One region of the Shewanella sp. Choline-02u-19 genome, then DNA from elsewhere that is predicted to be linked to it. Evidence: predicted binding sites of a transcription regulator. Region 1 holds the regulator's gene; each other region holds the start of a gene.
The links. The regulator sigma-54, encoded in region 1, starts transcription at its own class of promoters, with help from an activator protein. The targets are predictions, from matches to a motif close to GTTGGCACGNNNNTNGNNT.
Positions count from the first base shown of each region.

Region 1 (3,197 bases):
GTTCAATTAAAATGAAGGCTGATGAATTACGGGTGTTCTCCAAAGAAGCGAGCTCAGGAAAAATACTCGTGGCTACGGGTAATCCTGCGACATATACCCAAATGATGGAAGATGGCCGCCCGGCGATGGCAAGTGCGAAAGAGATCCGTTATGAGTTGGCAACAAGAACCTTAACCTTGTTAGGTAATGCAACCTTGGAGCAAGAGGGCAGCCAAGTCACGGGTAACCGCATCAAGTACAATATCGGACTACAAAAATTAGTCGCAGAAAGTACAGGTAAAGGTAATGATCGCGTGATCACTATCATTCAGCCTGAAGCTTATCAAGAAGAGACGCCTGAAACCCCAGCCGCACCCATTAAAAAGCAGGAACAGCAATGACCCAAAAAACGCTGACCGTACGCAATTTAGCGAAAAGTTATAAGAGCCGAGCCGTTGTTCAAGATGTGAGTTTAACGGTCAAAACAGGGCAAATTGTTGGGTTATTGGGTCCTAATGGTGCAGGTAAAACCACAACATTTTATATGGTTGTTGGTTTAGTTCAGAGCGACAAGGGTCAGATCTTAATCGATGACGATGATTTAACCTTAGACCCAATGCATCTCCGAGCACGTAAAGGCATTGGCTACTTGCCACAAGAGGCAAGCATCTTTAGAAAGCTCTCAGTGCGTGACAATATCATGGCAGTATTACAGACTCGCAAAGATATCAATAACGAGCAGCGTGAAGAGCAACTTGAACACCTACTCGAAGAGTTTCACATCACCCATATCCGCGATAGCCAAGGCATGGCGTTATCAGGTGGTGAACGCCGCAGAGTTGAAATCGCTCGAGCACTGGCAGCCAACCCAAAGTTTATTCTACTCGATGAACCTTTTGCCGGCGTTGATCCAATATCGGTTATCGATATTAAAAAGATTATTGAACAGTTAAAAAGCCGTGGCTTAGGGGTGTTGATCACAGACCACAATGTGCGTGAAACATTGGACGTTTGTGAACATGCCTATATCGTAAGTCACGGAAATTTGATTGCAGAAGGCACACCTGCCGAGATATTAGATAATCAGCAGGTTCGAGCAGTGTACTTAGGTGAACAATTCAGGCTATAGTTAACCCACAGTATGCGGGTTTAATTGTATAGCATTAGCTAAGTATATGAATACAATCAAAGTGTTGACTCTTTAAGCTCTCTTCGTCAAATCACCGAGCTTCAACGTTTAATTACAGTGTAGGGAATAGCGGTAAGATGAAAGCGTCACTCCAGCTCAAAATGGGTCAGCAGCTAACTATGACTCCACAATTACAGCAGGCTATTCGCCTTTTGCAATTGTCCTCTTTAGAGCTGCAGCAAGAGATCCAGCAAGCATTAGACTCTAATCCACTGCTTGAATTAGATGAAGAGCAATCCGATGGCGAGCCTATCAGCAACGAAGATAGAACCACCAGTGACTCTGACAGCTATTCAGAGTCGGATAGCGACAATGAATACAGCAGTAACACAGATGTTGATCCACAGCAGGATAGCGCTGCGGTAGACACCTCTGATGCATTAACGCAAGATTCAATGCCAGATGAACTCCCAATGGATACTACTTGGGATGAAGTCTATACCGTGTCTTCGAATTCAAGCTCCGGCGGAATGCGCGATGATGATATGCCATTCCAAGGCGAAACCACTGAAGGTTTATACGAACATCTTGAATGGCAGAAAAATCTAACGCCTTTTTCTGATAATGACCTAGCGATTGCCACCGCCATTATTGATGCGGTTGATGAGCGAGGTTACCTTACTCAGAATTGTGAAGATATTCTTGAAGCAATGGGCGATCCAGAGATCGAGATAGACGAAGTGGAAGCCGTACTCAAACGCGTGCAGCATTTCGACCCTATCGGCGTCGCAGCCAGAGATCTCAGTGAATGTCTGCTTATCCAATTAGCTCAATATGCAGAAACAACACCCCATATAGACAATGCTCGCCTGCTCATTAAAGATTACTTAGATTTGATTGCTGGACGTGATTTTAGGCAATTGATGCGTAAGACTAAGCTCAAAGAGGATGACCTGCGTGATGCTATCACGCTTATTCAAACCTTGAACCCAAGACCGGGCCTGGCAGTCACGCGAAGTAAAGACGAATATGTGATCCCCGACGTTTCAGTGACAAAAAAGAAAGGCCGTTGGGTGGTTGAACTCAACCCCGACTACATGCCAAAAATCAACGTCAATCAACACTATGCTTCGATGGCTCGTAGCCAAAAAAATCAAGCAGATGGCCAATTTATTCGTAGTCACTTACAAGAAGCTAAATGGTTTATTAAAAGCATTGAGAGTCGTAATGAGACCCTCCTAAAAGTCTCCAACTGTATTGTGAAGTTCCAACAGGGATTTTTCGAATATGGTGATGAAGCCATGAAACCTATGGTACTCAACGACATTGCTGAAGCCGTAGAGATGCATGAATCCACTATCTCAAGGGTGACCACACAAAAGTATATGCATACCCCTAGAGGTATTTTCGAGTTAAAGTATTTCTTCTCTAGTCATGTCGGAACCGACGACGGTGGAGAGTGCTCATCAACAGCAATTAGAGCGTTTATTAAGAAGTTAGTCGCAGCTGAAAACCAACAGAAACCATTAAGCGATAGCAAAATGGCGCAACTGTTGGCAGAACAGGGGATTAAAGTTGCTCGACGTACCATCGCGAAATACCGCGAAGCAATGATGATCCCGCCCTCAAACCAACGCAAGAGTTTATAACTAAAATTATACACTTGGAGGAATCTTTCTATGCAAATTAACCTTACTGGGCATCACATTGAAATCACTGCGTCACTGCGCAGTTATGTTGAAGAAAAATTTACAAAGCTTGAACGTCATTTCGATCAGATCAATAATGTGCACGTCATATTGAATGTTGAAAAAATGCAACAGATTGCCGAAGCACGAATTCACCTGAAAAAAGGTGAAGTTTTTGCCACTTCGGAACATGCGGACATGTACGCCGCAATCGACTCCCTGATCGACAAATTAGATCGTCAGGTTATTAAACACAAAGAGAAGCTGACCAAACACTAACGATGGAACTATGTACCATCCTGCAGCCGGAATGCACTACCTGTGCCACTCCGGGCAGTAAGAAAAAAGTACTGGAACTCATCAGCGATATTGCCGCTGCCCAGTACCCTACCCTTTCTTCA
Region 1 is NZ_PJBE01000013.1:3,107,029-3,110,225, forward strand. It holds gene lptA (lipopolysaccharide transport periplasmic protein LptA) at 1-380, shown strand, start outside; gene lptB (LPS export ABC transporter ATP-binding protein) at 377-1,108, shown strand; gene CXF83_RS20265 (RNA polymerase factor sigma-54) at 1,246-2,757, shown strand; gene hpf (ribosome hibernation promoting factor) at 2,788-3,075, shown strand; gene ptsN (PTS IIA-like nitrogen regulatory protein PtsN) at 3,078-3,197, shown strand, end outside.

Region 2 (3,197 bases), 440 kb from region 1:
CCCTTACCATCCATCTGCATGTCTTTCATGTCACCCTTACGGATACCAAGCTTCTCGATAACAGCACCTTGATGTTGCTCTTCAACGTCAACAGTCAAGTTTTCGAATGGCTCACACATCTCGCCATCAATCTCTTTAACGATAACTTCTGGACGAGAAACAGCTAGCTCGTAACCTTCACGACGCATGTTTTCAATCAAAATTGAAAGGTGAAGTTCACCACGACCCGATACGCGGAAACGATCTGGGCTTTCAGTTTCTTCAACACGTAGTGCTACGTTATGAACAAGTTCCTGCTGCAGACGCTCAAGGATGTTACGTGAAGTTACGTACTTACCTTCTTTACCAGCGAATGGAGAGGTGTTGACCTGGAAGGTCATTGTTAGTGTTGGTTCATCAACAGACAAAGCTGGTAATGCTTCTACGTTGTTAGTTGCACAAACAGTGTCAGAAATCAGCAACTGACCAAGACCCGTAATTGCAACGATATCACCAGCGTTAGCAATCTCGACTTCGTTACGTTCTAGGCCCATGTAGCCTAATACTTGGCCCATCTTACCGTTACGTTTCTTACCATCAGCACCAATAATAGTGACCTGTTGGTTAGTCTTAACGCTACCACGCTTGATACGACCAATACCGATAACACCCACGTATGAGTTGTAATCGATTTGAGAGATCTGCATCTGGAAATCACCTTCAGCATCAGCGTCAGGAGATGAAACTTTCTCAACGATAGTTTCAAATAGAGGAGTCATGTCACCATCTGAGACTTCTGGATCAAGAGAAGCGAAACCGTTTAGTGCAGAAGCATAAACGATTGGAAAATCTAGTTGCTCATCGGTTGCGCCTAGGTTGTCGAACAAGTCAAATACTTGGTCGATAACCCAATCAGGACGTGCGCCAGGACGGTCAATCTTGTTGATAACAACGATTGGCTTAAGACCTTGAGCAAATGCTTTCTTAGTCACGAAACGAGTTTGTGGCATTGGACCATCAACTGCGTCAACTAGTAGTAATACTGAGTCAACCATAGATAGAACACGCTCAACCTCACCACCGAAATCGGCGTGACCTGGGGTATCAACGATGTTGATACGGTAATCGTTCCACTTGATGGCAGTGTTCTTGGCCAGAATCGTGATACCACGTTCTTTTTCAAGATCATTTGAATCCATCACCCGCTCAGTGGCTTCTCCTCGAGTCTCAAGGGTTCCTGACTGCGCCAGCAGCTTATCAACCAAGGTAGTCTTACCATGGTCAACGTGTGCAATAATGGCGATGTTACGTAAATTCTCTAACACGGCTAAACCTCTTACCATCGGTATAAATATATAGGGGGGGGTACTGACAACCACTAAAACCAAACGATTATAGTTGTTGCTATAAAAAGCGTGACATTCTACTCTAGGTGGCGAGTATCTCACAGGATTATTTTTAACCAATCGTTAGAAATAACTTATGCGTGTTGCTTTTTCCCGTCATAACGTCCGCTTTACATACACTTTCCATCATTATCTTTGATAGGATTATTTATATTCCCGTTCCTTTCAAATACCTCTTTGAGGCATTTAGCGTCCTTTTAATTGATAAATTTTGTTAAACATCCTGTTTACGACCCCTTTAGTCGACTTCCTAGTTTAGTCTGTTTAACCAGATACGCCTGCGAGCGGCATGAAACTGTCTTTTATCTGAATAACACTTATCTACATTTGGTTGATTTTTCTTTGACTTGTCCCCTATAAAAAAGTCTTATTCTTGGCTATTCTGTTGTCTTGCTTTTAACCATTAGCCAACGGCTAGTCAATATGAAAACAGTCTAGCTGCACAATGATGGCGCGTGCACCATTTTGATCCGCTTGCCGCACCAAAATGGTGCGTTAAAGCTAACTTTATATTTTTAGTATGATTTAGAATTCATATAAATCATAATGTTACATGATTGGCACGACTCTCGCTTTACAGATAGCAGAATCGCATATTGCGTTAAGCATTAAGATAAAAAACAAGGGATAACCCTTTACCCTACTCGGAGACTTTAGAATGTCAGCAGAATCAGTTTTACAACAACTACAAGAATTAGAAGTTAAGTTTGTTGATCTACGTTTTACCGATACCATAGGTAAAGAGCATCACGTTTCGATCCCAAGCCACCAGGTTGATGAAGACTTTTTCGAAGACGGTAAGATGTTTGACGGCTCTTCAATTTCAGGTTGGAAAGGCATTAACGAATCAGACATGGTGCTCATGCCTGATGCTGCAAGTTTCGTACTTGACCCGTTCACTGCTGAAACAACCGCAAACATTCGTTGCGATATTCTAAACCCAGGCACAATGACAGGTTACAACCGTGACCCACGCTCAATTGCTAAGAAAGCAGAAGACTACTTACGCTCTACTGGTATCGCCGATACAGTATTGATTGGTCCTGAGCCAGAGTTCTTCCTATTCGATGACGTTAGATATGGCGCTGACATGTCAGGTTGTTTTTACAAAGTTGACGCTGTAGAAGCCGCTTGGAACTCAGGTACCAGCTACGAAGGCGGCAACAAAGGTCACCGTCCAGGCGTTAAAGGCGGTTATTTCCCAGTAGGGCCAGTTGATTCTTCACAAGACATACGTTCAGCAATGTGTCTTGTACTTGAAGAGATGGGCCAAGTTGTTGAAGCACATCATCACGAAGTCGCCACTGCTGGTCAAAACGAAATCGCCACTCGCTTTAATACGCTTACGCTTAAAGCGGATGAAGTTCAGGTGCTTAAATATGTTGTCCATAACGTGGCTGACGCCTACAACAAAACAGCAACCTTTATGCCTAAGCCAATCGTTGGTGATAACGGTAGCGGCATGCACGTGCATCAATCTCTAGCAAAAGATGGCGTGAACATTTTTGCTGGCGACAAGTATGCAGGCCTAAGCGAAACAGCATTGTTCTACATCGGCGGCATCATCAAACATGCTCGCGCAATTAATGCATTTGCAAACCCAGCAACGAACTCATACAAGCGTCTTATTCCACACTTTGAAGCGCCAGTAATGCTTGCTTACTCAGCAGCCAACCGTAGTGCTTCTATCCGTATCCCAGTAGTACCAAGTGCTAAAGGTCGTCGTATTGAATTACGTTTTGGTGACCCAATGGCTAACCCATATTTAGCATTCTCTGCAATGCTAATGGCTGGTCTTGACGGGATCCAAAA
Region 2 is NZ_PJBE01000013.1:3,545,864-3,549,060, forward strand. It holds gene typA (translational GTPase TypA) at 1-1,322, opposite strand, end outside; gene glnA (glutamate--ammonia ligase) at 2,044-3,197, shown strand, end outside.
Region 2: glnA (glutamate--ammonia ligase) is a predicted target of sigma-54. The motif match lies at 1,942-1,960, and genes of this name have one in related genera.

Region 3 (3,197 bases), 2.6 Mb from region 1:
ATACGGCTTCTAAACCAAAGGCAGGATCTGTGGTTTCAATACCATCGAGCTTGCCAAAAACTTGTCCGGGGTTAATCGCTAGCTCGCAATCATGACGAATTTCGCCTTCACCAGATGAAACCCCCATTAATGAGATCCGATACGCGTTAGGCGACAGGTCTAAATTGTCGCGAATATGTACCGCTGGCACTAAAAAACCTAACTCTTGCGACAACTTTTTACGCACGCCTTTAATTCTGCCAAGTAGTTCGCCGCCCTGGCCTTTGTCTACCAGCGGGATCAAACGATAACCGACCTCAAGACCAATGGTGTCAACGTGTTGAACATCATCCCAGCTTAATTCTTTAGGTTGGGTATCACGCTTTTCAACGGGGCCAGTTTTCGCCAACTCCAATGCTCGCTCGCGGTCAGTCTCTTTCTTTTTCTTAATTAAGTAAGCTGAGGCGCCAGCAACAATAGCAAGCGATATAAACACCAAATGCGGCATGCCTGGCACGATACCCATTACAAACATAACCGCTGCGGCAATGGCAAGCGCTTTGGGGCTGTCAAACATCTGGCTCATCATCATTTCGCCCATATCGCCCGATTCATTTTGGCGAGTCACCATTAAGGCGGCGGCAATTGACAACAAAAGACCAGGGATCTGAGCGACGAGACCATCACCAATGGTGAGTAGCGTATAAATTTCGATAGCATCGGAAAAACTAAGCCCGTGCTGCGCCATACCGATGACAAAACCGCCAAGAATATTAATCACTAAAATCATTATTCCTGCAATCGCATCACCTTTTACAAATTTTGACGCACCGTCCATCGCACCATAGAAATCGGCTTCACGGGTCACTTCTGCACGTCTGACACGGGCTTCCTCTTGGCTTAACAGCCCGGCATTGAGGTCAGCATCAATGGCCATCTGCTTACCCGGCATGGCATCTAGCGTAAAGCGAGCACTAACTTCAGAGATACGGCCAGCACCTTTGGTCACTACCGCGAAGTTGATGATAATTAGAATTAAAAACACCACTAGACCCACGGCATAGTTACCGCCAATCACCACAGAGCCAAAGGCTTCAATGACTTTACCTGCGGCATCACCACCATTGTGGCCTTCAAGTAATACCACTCGGGTAGAGGCAACGTTAAGTGCGAGTCGAAGTAAGGTTGCGATCAGCAAGACTGTCGGGAATGCGGCAAAATCAAGTGGACGGTCACTATAAATAGCAACAAGCAACACCACTAAGGCAAGTGCTATGTTAAACGCAAACAGAATATCCAGCAGAAAAGCAGGCATGGGTAACGTGATCATAGCCAATGCGGCTAAAACCAATATAGGGGTACCCAATCCTTTAAAATGTGCGGGCTTTAATTGCTTTAATTGCCCTAGTCTTGCCTTAAGTTCCATTCACCCTGAGTCCAATCTTTGACGCTTGTTAGCTGTATTGCAAAATTAGTACCAATATTAACAAGATCAATCTGCTCACACCATAGAGCGGCGCACACTATAACCTGAAACGAATAACCAAAGAATGGACAACCAAACAACTGACTGTTTATTATACAATTTATAACTGAGAAATGTGAGTTATAGCCGCTAGTGCTTCAACTCATCAGGAATAGGCTGTTTTGTGGGGACGGCATTAGGGCGACGCCCTTTACCTTTTTGGAATTGCCGGAGCTGAAATACATACGCAAGCACCTGAGCAACCGCGGTAAATAGACCTTCCGGGATCTCTTGATCTATTTTAGTCGTATGGTAGATAGCACGCGCTAATGGCGCTGCAGTGACAATAGCAACATTATGCTCTCGGGCTATTTCGCGGATCTTAAATGCCACTTCATCGACCCCTTTAGCCACCACAAAAGGGGCTGTCGATTTAGTCGCATCATATTTAACCGCAACCGCGTAATGTTCGGGATTAACCACAATAACATCGGCATTGGGCACTTCGCCCATCATACGGCGCTGAGCCATCTCTTGTTGTAACTGGCGAATACGTCCCTTAACTTCCGGCTTACCTTCGGTATCTTTATATTCGTCTTTCACTTCTTGCTTGGTCATCTTCAGCTCTTTGCTGTGATTCCAAATTTGGTAGGGAACATCAATGGCAACAATTAAGAATGTTGATGCGCACAGTAAGATGAAAATCCATGAGACGAGATCAAGCGCGTGATAAATATTGCCGGGCAAGTGATCTTGCGACAGCATCAAAATATCATTCAGATAAATATTAAGGACTAAATAAGCCGTTATTGCCACAACGGAGAACTTCGCGATACCTTTAGTCAACTCCACCACAGCTTGCACACCGAACATGCGCTTTAAGCCTTTAGCAGGATTCATTTTACTGGATTTTGGCATGCACGCTTTACCAGAGAAAGACATGCCACCAAGTGCGATGTTGCCCACGAAAGCTATCAGGGCGAGAAATGCAATAAAACCCAACAACGGCGACACTAACTCGTTACCGACCATGCTCCAGATATTCATCATCTGCCGCGTGTCAAAAATCTCTTCACGGGTCATAGTCAAGAGGTTAATCATGATATTACTCATCGCCTTGGCAATGCTCGGCCCAGTCATAACCAAGCCAACGGAGGCTGCAATGAGAACCGCTGAAGTGCCTAAGTCTTTAGAGCGTGCAACCTGCCCTTTGTCTTTGGCCTGTTGCAACTTCCTGGCGGTTGCTTCCTCTGTTTTTTCTTGGCTGCTGTCGTTCTCAGCCATTGTGACTGACCAGAGTGTTATCTTTGAAGCGACAAGGCTTCAAAGTGCAAGGTCGCCAGCCATTAAGGCTTAATCCCTGTATAAGTCCCGCTATTAATACAGCCATTAATTGATTGTGCCTTCTGAATTACACTGCAGCTCTAGTACATTACACAGCAAAATCTGCGTTTCACGCCAAACCTCATCAAAGTGAGCCATGATAGGCGTCAATGTAAGCCATAGAATAAACAGGCCGCTTACCATGGTGACCGGGAAACCAATAGAAAAAATGTTTAATTGCGGTGATGCACGGGTCATGACACCAAATGAGAGGTTGATGGTGAGCAGTGCGACAATAGCTGACAGCGACATCGTGAGCGCCGCGCCAAACATGTAACCGACAAATTCAGTGAACAGCCGATAACTGGCTAAGCTGAGGCCGTTCATCGACACTGGAATGGAGTCAAAACTGGCAACAACCATTTTAATT
Region 3 is NZ_PJBE01000013.1:543,545-546,741, reverse strand. It holds gene flhA (flagellar biosynthesis protein FlhA) at 1-1,405, opposite strand, end outside; gene flhB (flagellar biosynthesis protein FlhB) at 1,595-2,728, opposite strand; gene fliR (flagellar biosynthetic protein FliR) at 2,834-3,197, opposite strand, start outside.
Region 3: flhA (flagellar biosynthesis protein FlhA) is a predicted target of sigma-54. The motif match lies at 1,443-1,461, and genes of this name have one in related genera.

Region 4 (3,197 bases), 1.4 Mb from region 1:
TTTATTTAACCCTCAAAAGCAACATCGACATGTTAGAACGTTGCGAAAACACACTGTATTGATGCAGTTTCTAATGGACTTAGCGGCGAGCCGAGCTATAGAGGACATGAGTTGTGAGTTATTAACTCGTCAATACGCTGCTGCAATGCAAGACTGGTATGACTAAAGATAACTATAAAAGACAGCAGGCCTAAAAGATAATTAAGGACGGACTATGCAAAGCTGGGTACTCATTAGGGGCTTGATGCGAGATAAGCGTCATTGGCGAGAATTTGAAGATGATTTAACGGTGCAAGTGGCAGCAAATAAAATTGATGTTATCGCGCTCGATACGTTAGGCAATGGGACATTGAGTGATTGCACCAGCCCGCTAACCATAACGGCATACGCTAAGGCATTAGTTAAACAACTAACAGGCAATGACAACTGTCTTATAGGGCTTTCTATGGGCGCAATGATCGCGCTTGAAATGGCTCGCTTAGCGCCACAAAAAGTAAGCAAGGTGGTTGTTATCAACGCAAGTGCGGCTAACTTATCTCCTTGGTATGCAAGGTTTAATCTAAAAGCCATTGTTACTGCCTATCTGGGGCGAGTTAAGCAGGGGGCGGTGCATTGGTTAGAGTGCACAGCGCTTAAACTCTCGAGTGAGCGTTATGGTGACAATCAAGCGATGTGTGAGCATTGGAGTGAACTCAGATTAGATTATCGAAGCAAGATGCATAATGTCGTTCGGCAAATATGGGCCTGTGCTAACTTTCAAACCCCTGATAATTTACAGCAGCCCATTTTTGTTTTCAATGGCAGCTCTGATAGGCTAGTTAATCCCAGTTGTAGTGTACAACTGTCACTTTATTATAAAACTGAACTGATTGAGTTTGAAGCGGCGGGACATGATATTAGTTTAGATTGTCCAGCTGCGCTAATTGCGCAGCTGGAAAAAGTGCTTTTGTCATCGGCTTAAGCTTTTGCTACCACGGTTTGACCTATAGGGGTTAAGCTCAAAATGGCGAGCTTTAAATGCTGTATTGCAAACGGAATACCAATAATGGTAACGGCGCATGCAAAAGCGTGAACGATATGACCAATCGCAAGCCAGATACCAAACAATAAAAACCAAACAATATTGCCCAGCATACCAAAAGCACCCGTGCCTAAATCTTCCACCCCTGTGATTGAGCGGCGACTTATAGAGTCTTGACCGAATGGCCAAAAAGTCATCTCACCGATAACGAAACAAGCTCGTCCGAATGGGATCCCAATAATGGTAATAAAGCACAAAAGGCCGGCTAACCACCACGCTAGCCCCATTACAAAACCGCCCAACACAAACCAAGCTATATTAAACACTAAGCGTAAAACTGCCATGAAAGATCCCTCACTATAAAAATATACTGCCCTGTGGGCACTGCTATATTGTATAAAGCAATTATCACGCCATGTGTTGGTGGGTTGTTTTATATGCTGTTTGGGGGTTTATGAATGTTTTCGAATAACGGAATAGACCAAAAGTTAGTGATTTTTTTACATCGAGGTCAAAACTGCACTAAGTAAAGCGTTACAATAGTCACTCATTACATTAAGAGAATTTGCTGTGTTTACTCACACTCCAGTTGATAGTATCGACTTTAATGGTTGCCGTGTTTTTGTAAAAAGAGATGATCTGTTACATAAAGATTTCTCTGGTAATAAGGCACGTAAATTTGCTTACTTTCTACATAACGACTTCCCTGGTATCACCCGATTAGTCGGTTATGGTTCTCCTGTTGCAAACTCGCTTTATTCAATGTCAGCTTTAGCTAAATTAAAAGGCTGGAAACTTGATTTTTATACTGATCATATTGCAGCGCAAGTTTTAGCATCGTCAAAGGGGAATTATGCAGCGGCTGTCGAGAATGGCGCAAACGTCATCGATCTATCTTTGGTTGCTGATAGGAAGGGTAGAGGCTGTAAAGAGTATATCGAGCAAGATGTGCTACCAAATGATAGTAAGGCTTTGTTTGTGCCTGAGGGAGGCCGTTGTCTTTATGCTCGGGAAGGGGTACACCAACTTGCAAAAGAGATTGTCAATTGGTTCGCGTCTAGTCAGCTAGATGAATTGACTGTTTTTCTTCCGTCTGGAACCGGCACTACTGCGGTATTCTTAAATGAATATTTTGTACTTAATAATAACAACATAAAAGTAATGACATGTGCTTGTGTAGGAGATGAAGACTACCTTAACCAGCAGTTTTCTGAGCTAATCAATGGCACTTCATTTCACCCAGAGATAATAAGCACAGCTAAAAAATATCATTTCGGAAAGCTATATAAAATCTTTTATGACATTTGGCGTAAAGTGGGTGAGCAGGGGATTGAGTTTGAATTACTGTATGATCCTAAGGGTTGGATGTGTGTAGAGCAGTATTTATCCGAATATCCAGATGCAGCGATTATCTACATTCATCAAGGTGGTTTATTAGGAAATGAGACGATGTTGCCACGTTACCAACGTAAATATACGGCAGTATTGTGAGCTTAGGATTGTTTCTTTTTTTCTGGGGGGAGGAATTTCCATTTGGTTAGGCTAGATACCTGAGCAGAGGTAAAGCCTAAACCAAATGAAGATGACTAAATAGCTGAATATGTTTCAGTCCTATTCGTTTGCCTATGAAGACAAACTATCGATACGAGTGAGAGGAGTTGTATCGAAAAGTCGGTTTTACTTACTTGAAGACAATAACCAATTCATAAATTTAAGCGCTTCAGTGCGCTTTGAAAAAGTCTGTCTGTTTTTGCCTTGACTGTCTGTGAAGGCGATTGAAGATTTGTTGACTGAAATTGAATCTACTGGAAAGTTGACTGTAATTTCGTGTCCATTTACTAGGTATGACATATGGTCACACTCCTTTTATTAAAGCTACCAAGTTGGTAGTGATTTATAACAATAAGATATCCTTAGCATTTTTGCGAAAGATGAATTTAAGTTCAATTCGAGAGTACTCATCTTTTTATGCTTATACAAGTGACTTGTAGTCAGTTTTGTTAACGAATGTGTTGTTTATGTCGCAAAAACAAAACTAATCTCAAGCTGAACCAAGTAAAGCATAAAGATATGACAGTAAAATGACTGTCTATTAAGATGATTGAACCAGTTGTGATAACGCTTATGTGGGGATCAAACGACGAATCGTGGATGTTTACAGAAGGCGGTGAAAGTA
Region 4 is NZ_PJBE01000013.1:1,710,027-1,713,223, reverse strand. It holds gene CXF83_RS14160 (M14 family zinc carboxypeptidase) at 1-166, shown strand, start outside; gene CXF83_RS14155 (alpha/beta fold hydrolase) at 215-961, shown strand; gene CXF83_RS14150 (YccF domain-containing protein) at 958-1,365, opposite strand; gene CXF83_RS14145 (pyridoxal-phosphate dependent enzyme) at 1,592-2,512, shown strand.
Region 4: CXF83_RS14150 (YccF domain-containing protein) is a predicted target of sigma-54. The motif match lies at 1,421-1,439, and genes of this name have one in related genera.